2 regions of the Streptomyces araujoniae genome follow, and region 1 is predicted to be linked to the other one. Evidence: riboswitches for the same ligand, from Rfam matches in the RefSeq annotation. Region 1 holds a riboswitch; the other holds the start of a gene.
The links. Region 1 has a riboswitch for cobalamin ahead of ACQ9ZG_RS11265 (ABC transporter substrate-binding protein). Riboswitches for the same ligand answer to the same signal wherever they lie in the genome.
Positions count from the first base shown of each region.

Region 1 (4,458 bases):
CGGTCGCAGTAGTACGCGGCGAGGTTGAGGTCGTGCAGGGCCAGCAGGTTGGTGGTGCCCAGGCCCCGGACCAGGGAGAGGATCTCCAGCTGGTAGCGGATGTCCAGGTGGTTGGTGGGCTCGTCCAGGACGACGAGCGCGGGCTGCTGGACCAGGGCGCGGGCGACCAGGGCCCGTTGGCGTTCGCCGCCGGAGAGCGAGGCGAACGTACGGGGTTCGAGCGCGGCGATCCCGACCCGTTCCAGGGCGTCGGTGACCAGGGCGGTGTCGGCGGCGCTGTCCGCCTCCCAGAACCGCTTGTGCGGGGCGCGGCCCATGGCGACGACCTGGCCGACGGTCAGTTCGAAGCCGGCGTGGCTCTCCTGCGGGACGGTGGCGATGCGGCGGGCGCGGGACTTCACGGGGAGGGTGGCGAGGTCGTCGCCGTCCAGGAGGACCCGGCCGTGGGTGGGGCGCAGGGTGCCGTAGACGCAGCGCAGGAGTGTGGTCTTGCCGCTGCCGTTGGGGCCGACCAGGCCGACCGTCTCGCCGTCGGCGGCGATGAGGTCGACCGCGTCGACGAGGTGGCGGCCCTCGCCGGTCCCGTACGAGAGGGCCTCGGTGCGCAGGGTGGTCACGGGCGGGCTCCCTCGGGCGTGCGGACAGTCGTCGTGCGGGCGCGGCCCCCGTCCTCGGGGGCGGATCGTACGGTGCTCATGCCGGCGCCCCTTCCGGCCGGCGCCGCAGCATCCACAGGAAGAACGGGCCGCCGGTGAGCGCGGTGAGCACACCGACCGGGATGTCCTGCGGGGCGGCCAGGGTGCGGGCGGCCAGGTCCGCGAGGACCAGGAACACCGCCCCGCCGAGCGCGGCCACCGGCAGCAGCGCCCGGTGCGAGGCGCCCACCGCCATCCGGGCCATGTGCGGGACCATCAGCCCGACGAAGCCGATCGCCCCGCTGTACGCCACCAGCGCCCCGGTCATGAGCGAGGCGAGGACGAAGACGGCGGCCCGGAAGCGGGCGGTGTCCAGGCCCAGCACGGTCGCGCCCTCCTCCCCCACCAGGAGCAGGTCGAGCGGGCGGGCCAGGGTGAGGAGGACGGCCGTACCGGCGATCAGGGTGATCGTCGGGAGCGCGAGCATGTCCCAGCGGGCCGCGCCGAGGCCGCCGAGGGTCCAGTAGAGGACTTCCTGGAGGTGGTCGGCGCGGGCGGAGGTGACCAGGATCAGGCTGGTGAGGGCGGAGAGGATGTAGGAGACGGCGACCCCGGCGAGGACGAGCCGGTTGGTGGTGAGGCCGCCTCCGCCGCGCGCCAGGGTGTAGACGAGCAGCAGGGAGAGCAGCGCGCCGGCGAACGCGGCGGCCGGGATGGTCACGGTGGTGGCGAGGGAGGCGCCGATACCGAGGACGATCACCAGGACCGCGCCGGTGGAGGCCCCGGAGGAGACGCCGAGGAGGAACGGGTCGGCCAGCTGGTTCCGTACGAGGGCCTGGAGGACCGTGCCGATGACGGCGAGTCCGGCGCCGACGACGATGCCGAGCAGGACCCGGGGCAGCCGCACGTCCAGGACGATCGTGCGGAACGGGCTCGCCTCCGCCCGCCCGGTCAGGATGTCGATCACCTGGCCGGGCGGGATGCGGACGGAGCCGAGGGCGAGGGCGGCGACCACGGCGGCTGCGAGGAGGGCGGCGAGGGCGCCGACGACCAGGGTGTAGCGGAGCAGCCGCCGCGGTGCGGGGGTGCGGCAGGTCACGGGGTGGTGGCCGCCGGGTGGAGCTGGGCCGCGAGCTTCTCGACGGCGGCGGGGACGCGGACGCCGAGGACCGCGTCGGAGAGCGGCATCACCGCGAAGCGCTTGTTCTTGATGGCCGGGACGTCCGCGAGGGCCGGGTCGGTGAGGAGGCGCTTCTTCTTCTGTTCGACGGTGGTGGAGCCGTAGTCGTAGATCACGATCGCCTCGGGCTTGCGGGCGACGACGTTCTCCCAGGAGGCGTCCCCGAAGGACTTGTCGAGGTCGGCGAAGATGTTGGTGCCGCCGGCGCGCTTGATCAGCTCGTTGCCGATGCCCTTGCCGCCCGCGGTGAACGCGGTCTTGTCGCCGCTGTCGTAGACGAAGACGGGGAGGGCCTTGAGGTCCTTGAGCTTCTCGGCCGTGGCGGCGTTGTCGGCCTTGGCCCGCTTGATCCAGGCCTCGGCGCGGTCGCTGACGCCGAAGGTGCGGCCGACCTCGCGGATCTCTCCGTAGAGGGTCTCCATCGGGGTGTCGGCCTCGGCGCAGCTCTCGGTGTTGAGCCGGGTCTCGATGCCGGCCTTCTTCAGCGCCTCGCGGCCGCGCCCGTCGCCCGCGGCGAACGCGCTGGCGTAGCCGCCGTAGACGAAGTCGGGGTCGGCGGCGAGGACCTGCTCGTAGGAGGGGTACTCCTTGGCGATGACCGGGACGGAGGCGTAGTCCTCGGCGTACTTCGGCAGCACCTTGTCGTCGAGGTAGGCGGTGCCGACGAGGGACTTGGTGAGGCCCAGCTCCAGCATGATCTCGGTGACGTGCTGGTTCATGGTGACCACGCGCTTCGGCGCGGCCTTGTACGTGGTGGTGACACCGCAGTTGGTGACGGTGTACGGGAAGCCGTCGCTCTTCTCCGCGGCCTCGGGCCCGCCCTTGGCGTCGGGGCTCTCCGAGGAGGAGCAGGCGGTGAGGGCGAGCGGGAGCAGCACGGCGGCGGCTATGAGCGCGGGGGTGCGCCGGGACATGGCGGGGCCTCTCCGGGGGATTTCCGCGTCCCCTGGTCGATGCGGGAGAAGGCGGCGGGCCAGTTCCTGGCTTCCGGGCCGCCCTCCCGCGCGGAGTCGTCCACCGGGGAGTCGTCCGTACGGGAGGGGGCCCGGTCACAGTGGCGGGACCGTGCCGGATTCGCACCGGCTTCCTGGTTCCTGCTGCCTTGTGTTCGGGTCTGGGGTGCAGTGTGCCAGACGGATCCGGAGGGTCGGCGGGGCCCCCGGGGAGGAGCGTCGCGGCTCAGTACGCCTCGACGACCTGCACGTCTTCCTCGGTGATCTCGCCGTCCACGATGCGGTACGAGCGGAACTGGAAGGGGCCCGAGCCGTCGGTGTCGGCGGTGGAGACCAGGACGTAGTGGGCGCCGGGCTCGTTGGCGTACGTCACGTCGGTGCGGGAGGGGTAGGCCTCGGTCGCGGTGTGCGAGTGGTAGATGATCACGGGCTCCTCGTCGCGGTCGTCCATCTCGCGGTAGAGCTTGAGGAGGTCGCCGGAGTCGAACTCGTAGAACGTGGGCGAGCGGGCGGCGTTGAGCATGGGGACGAAGCGCTCGGGGCGCCCGGTCCCGGCCGGGCCCGCCACCACACCGCACGCCTCGTCGGGGTGGTCGGCGCGGGCGTGGGCGACGATCTGGTCGTGGAGCGCCTGGGTGATGGTCAGCATGGCAAGAGGATAGGCATGCGGCCCTCTCCGTACCGGTGGGTGGTACGGGGAGGGCCGCATGGTGGACGCCGGGGCCGTGGGGGGAGCTGAGCGGCCGGGACGCCCTGGGGAGGAGGGCCGGTCCAGGGCCCGTGGTCGACGGGCCCGCCCTCGGGTTCGGTGCTCGACGCGAGCGGGTGGGGTGCTCGCCGGAGCCTGGGTCAGCGCTTGGCGAAGGCGGTGTTCTCCGGGTCGCGCGACTTGAGCACCAGGTAGGAGACGCCCAGGAGGAGCGCCCAGAGCGGGGCGCAGTAGAGCGAGATCCGGGCGTCCTGGTCGATCGCCATCATGACGATGACCATGCCGATGAAGGCGAGCGCGAACCAGCTGGTGTACGGGGCTCCCGGGGCCTTGAACGAGGAGTGCGGGAGCACGCCCCGGTCGGCCATGCGGCGGTAGCGGATCTGGCTGAACAGGATCATGATCCAGGCCCACATGCCGGAGATGGTGGCGAAGGAGACGACGTAGTTGAACGCCTCGCCCGGCCACTGGTAGTTGATCCAGACGCCGACGAGCATCAGGGCGGCGGAGAAGGTGGTCCCGGTGAGCGGCAGGCCGTTCTTCGTGAGCTTGGTGAAGGCGCGCGGGCCCTGTCCGTTCATGGCCAGGTCGCGGAGCATGCGGCCGGTGGAGTACATGCCGGAGTTGCAGGAGGAGAGCGCCGCGGTCAGGACGACGAAGTTGACGATGGCGGCGCCGATGCCGAGCCCCATCTCCTCGAAGGCCTTCACGAACGGCGAGACGCCCGGCTTGAAGGTGGACCACGGCACGACCGACAGGATCATGATCAGGGCGCCGACGTAGAAGACGGCGATGCGCCACGGCACGGTGTTGATGGCCTTGGGCAGCACGGTCCTGGGGTCCTTGGACTCGCCCGCGGTGACGCCGACGAGTTCCACGGCGAGGAAGGCGAACATGACGATCTGGAGCGTCATCAGCATGCCGCCGATGCCGTTGGGGAAGAACCCGCCGTCGTTCCAGAGGTTGGAGACGGTCGCGGTG
Region 1 is NZ_CP194070.1:2,658,835-2,663,292, forward strand. Features, by position in the region: gene ACQ9ZG_RS11255 (ABC transporter ATP-binding protein) at 1-617, opposite strand, end outside; gene ACQ9ZG_RS11260 (FecCD family ABC transporter permease) at 694-1,734, opposite strand; gene ACQ9ZG_RS11265 (ABC transporter substrate-binding protein) at 1,731-2,729, opposite strand; cobalamin riboswitch at 2,770-2,964, opposite strand; gene ACQ9ZG_RS11270 (M67 family metallopeptidase) at 2,995-3,417, opposite strand; gene ACQ9ZG_RS11275 (amino acid permease) at 3,618-4,458, opposite strand, start outside.

Region 2 (4,458 bases), 4.0 Mb from region 1:
ACACTTCGGACAGTGAAATGAGACACGGGCCACGCAGGGAGGGCGCCCGGCGGCTTCGGACGGCCCGGATTCCGCTCCCCTTCGCCCGTTCGCTGACTTCCGGTCAGCTCGTGGTGGCACGGTGACACAGATGTAACCGAATGGCGTAGGCGAGCCGGAACCACTGAGCGTCACAGGCCGTTCTTCTTGCCAATACACGGCCGCCGACCCGCGGCGGCGAGGAGAGAAGGGGAGCGCTGCATGAAGAAGACAGTCGGCTGGGCCCAGGACGGCGACGGCTGGACGATCACGGTGAACGGCACGCAGTACCGGGCCGTGGAGCGCGCCACCGACGGGCGCGTGGACAACTATCTGGTGCGGGGCAACGAGCTGAGTGCCGAGTGCCCGAGCCTCGGCCACGGGCTCGGCCTGATCCGGGCGCACGAGTCCCGGAGCTGACCCGGCAGGGCCCGACGACGAGGTGCGGCGCCGCCGCCCGCGCCTCGCACGGCCCGCCACCCCTTGTCCGGGCCCCCGCTCACGGGCCGGGGCCCATCAGCGGCCGACACCGCCTCGGATACGGGCGGCTTCACCGCCTCAGGCGCCGCCCGACGCGCCCGGCCCCTGACGCAGCAGGTACGTGTCCATGATCCAGCCGTGCCGTTCGCGGGCCTCGGCGCGCACGCGGCTGATCCGGTCCGCGACCTCGTCGAGCGGGCCGGAGACCAGGAGTTCGTCCGGGGTGCCGATGTAGGCGCCCCAGTAGATCCACAGCCCCCGGCCCGTCAGATGGGTGAAGCTCTCGTGGCCGTCGAGCATCACCACGATGTCGCCGTCGTCGTCCGGGAACCCCTCCGCGAGCCGCCTGCCGGGGGTGATGCGGATCGGGCGGCCCACCTGGTTCAGGGACGTACGGTGGCGGGCGGCGAGGGCGGAGACGCTGCTGATGCCGGGGATCACCTCATGCCCGAACTCCACCGTCCCCCGGTCCCGGATGTCTTCCAGGATCGCCAGGGTGCTGTCGTACAGGGACGGGTCGCCCCAGACCAGGAAGGCCCCGCACTCCCCCGGTGCCAGCTCCTCGGCGATCAGGCGCTCGCAGATGTCGGCGCGGCGGTGGCGCCAGTCGTGGACCGCCGAGGTGTAGCGCCCCCGGTCGTCCTGGGTGCGGTCCCGCCAGGGGTCCTCGGCCTCGACGACCCGGTAGGGGCCGGTGAGGTGTTCGGCCAGGATGTCCCGTCGCAGCCGGGTGAGGGACTCCTTCTCGCGGCCCTTGCCGAGCACGAAGAAGACCTGCGCCCGGCGCATCGCCTTGATCGCGGCGAGCGTCAGGTGGTCGGGGTCACCGGCGCCCATGCCGATGACGAGGATGTGGCGTGGTGGTGCGTCGCTCATGTCGGCCGATCATGCCAGGGCGGGCCGCCGGCCCGGGCAGGGGGCGGGGCGGCCGTCGGCACCGACCGGCGCGGGCAGGACCCGGCCCGGGGCGAGGGCGCGTCCGTGTCGGAGCGAGGCGGGGTGGACTTACTAGGACGTCCAACTATATGTTCGTGAGCAGAGAGGCGACCGGCATCGTGCCGGGCGCCTCGAAGGCCCGTGGTGTCAGGGAAGCCGGTGCGATTCCGGCGCGGTCCCGCCACTGTGACCGGGGAGTCCGTCCTCGCAGGACACGCCACTGACGGCGAACCAGCCGTCGGGAAGGCACGAGGGCGCGCGCTGATCCGGGAGTCAGGATACCGGCCACGGGAATAGTTCCGTGTTTCCACGAGGATGGAGCAGACACGCATGGCACCGGTCCGCACCCACGGCCCCGCGGGCACGTCCCGGCGAGCGGTTCTCCCCGCCCCCTGACGGCCCCGCCCTTCGCGTCCCCCCTGGCGGCAGCCCTTCCGCGCCCCCGTGCACCCGACCGGTGCGCGGGCCGGTGGCAGCCGTGCGCCATCCCCGGATCTCTCCTGACGATCTCACCGACGAGAGCAGGTTTCCATGGTCCGCGAACTCACCCATTTCATCGGCGGCAAGCACACGCCCGGCACCTCGGGCACGTACGGCGATGTCTACGACCCCAACACCGGGCAGGTGCAGGCCCGGGTGCCGCTGGCCGGCCGGTCCGAGACCGAGGCCGCCATCGCCGATGCCGCCGAGGCCCAGCGGGAGTGGGGCGAGTGGAACCCGCAGCGCCGCGCCCGCGTGCTGCTGCGCTTCCTCCAGCTCGTGGAGAAGGAGAAGGACTCCCTGGCCCGGCTGCTCTCCTCCGAGCACGGCAAGACCGTGGCCGACGCGCACGGCGACATCGCGCGCGGTCTGGACGTGGTGGAGTTCGCGGCCGGTGTCCCGCATCTGCTGAAGGGCGAGTTCACCGACAACGCGGGCGCCGGGATCGATGTGCACTCGCTGCGCCGGCCGCTCGGCGTGGTCGCGGGCATCACCCCGTTCAACTTCCCGGCGATGATCCCGCTCTGGAAGGCCGCGCCCGCCCTGGCCTGCGGCAACGCCTTCATCCTCAAGCCCTCGGAGCGCGACCCCTCGGTACCGCTGCGGCTGGCCGAACTCTTCCTGGAGGCCGGGCTTCCGCCGGGGGTCCTGAACGTCGTCAACGGCGGCAAGGAGGCCGTGGACACCCTGCTGGAGGACCCGCGCGTCAAGGCGCTCGGCTTCGTCGGCTCGACGCCGATCGCCGCGCACATCTACGCGACGGCCGCCGCCCACGGGAAGCGGGCGCAGTGCTTCGGCGGGGCCAAGAACCACATGATCGTGATGCCGGACGCCGATCTGGACCAGGCGGTGGACGCGCTGATCGGGGCCGGGTACGGCTCGGCGGGCGAGCGGTGCATGGCGATCTCGGTGGCCGTGCCGGTCGGTGAGGCCACCGCCGACGCGCTGGTCGCCAGGCTCACCGAGCGGATCGGCGAGCTGCGGATCGGCCGCTCGGACGACCCGGACGCCGACTTCGGGCCGCTGGTGGGCCGCGACGCGGTGGACCGGGTGCGGGGCTATGTCGACCTCGGTGTCGAGGAGGGCGCCGAACTGGTCGTGGACGGAAGGGACTTCACCCTCGGGGGCCACGAGGACGGGTTCTTCGCGGGCGCCTCGCTCTTCGACCGGGTCACCCCGGACATGCGGATCTACCAGGAGGAGATCTTCGGGCCCGTGCTCTGTGTGGTCCGCGCGGCGGACTACGAGGAGGCGCTGCGGCTGCCCTCGGAGCACGCGTACGGCAACGGCGTCGCCCTCTTCACCCGCGACGGCGACATCGCACGCGACTTCACCCGCCGGGTCGACACCGGCATGGTCGGCGTGAACGTGCCGATCCCGGTGCCGGTGGCCTACCACACGTTCGGCGGCTGGAAGCGGTCCGGCTTCGGGGACCTGAACCAGCACGGTCCGGACGCCATCCGCTTCTACACCCGTACCAAGACCGTCACTTCGCGCTGGCCCGCCTCCGGGATCCGGGACGGTGCGAGCTTCACGATTCCGACCATGGGATGACCGCTGTGACCACCCTGCTCAGCGACGACCAGCTCGCGGTCGTCGAGACCACACTCGACTTCGCCCAGGAGCACCTGGCCCCGCACGCGGTGGCCTGGGACCAGGAGAAGCACTTCCCCGTCGACGTCCTGCGGAAGGCGGCGGACCTCGGGCTCGGAGGCGTGTACGTACGGGAGGAGGTGGGCGGCTCCGGGCTGTCCCGCTCCGACGGGGTCCTCGTCTTCGAGGCCCTGGCCACCGGCTGCCCGTCGGTCGCCGGATATCTCTCGATCCACAACATGGTCGCCTGGATGGTCGACCGGTACGGCACCGAGGCGCAGCACGCCCGGTATCTGCCGGAGCTGTGCACCATGGAGCAGTTGGGCAGTTACTGCCTGACCGAGCCGGGCGCGGGCTCCGACGCGGCGGCGCTGCGCACCCGCGCCGAGCGCGACGGCGACCACTACGTCCTGACGGGGACGAAGCAGTTCATCTCCGGGGCGGGTGCCGCGCACCTCTACATCGTGCTGGCCCGCACGGGTGACGGCGGTCCCGGCGGGATCTCCGCGTTCCTCGTCGAACGGGACGACGCGGGGCTGTCGTTCGGGGCCAACGAGAAGAAGATGGGGTGGAACGCGCAGCCCACCCGGCAGGTCGTGCTCGACGGTGTGCGCGTCCCGGCCGACCGGATGCTGGGCGCCGAGGGCGAGGGTTTCCGGATCGCGATGAACGGCCTCAACGGCGGCCGGCTCGGCATCGCCGCCTGCTCGTTGGGTGGGGCGCAGAGCGCGCTGGACCGCTCCCTGGCCCATCTCGCGGACCGGGAGGCGTTCGGGGCACGGCTGCTGGAGGCGCAGGCGCTGCAGTTCCGGCTGGCCGACATGGCGACCGAACTGGCCGCCGCCCGGGCGCTGGTGCGGCAGGCCGCCGAGGCGCTGGACCGGAAGACGCCGGGGGCACCGGAGTTGTGCGCGATGGCCAAGCGGTTCGCCACCGACACCGGGTACGCGG
Region 2 is NZ_CP194070.1:6,690,579-6,695,036, reverse strand. Features, by position in the region: gene ACQ9ZG_RS28550 (hypothetical protein) at 241-438, shown strand; gene cobF (precorrin-6A synthase (deacetylating)) at 577-1,374, opposite strand; cobalamin riboswitch at 1,560-1,738, shown strand; gene ACQ9ZG_RS28540 (CoA-acylating methylmalonate-semialdehyde dehydrogenase) at 1,966-3,468, shown strand; gene ACQ9ZG_RS28535 (acyl-CoA dehydrogenase family protein) at 3,465-4,458, shown strand, end outside.
Region 2: another riboswitch for cobalamin. It lies ahead of ACQ9ZG_RS28540 (CoA-acylating methylmalonate-semialdehyde dehydrogenase); the one in region 1 lies ahead of ACQ9ZG_RS11265 (ABC transporter substrate-binding protein).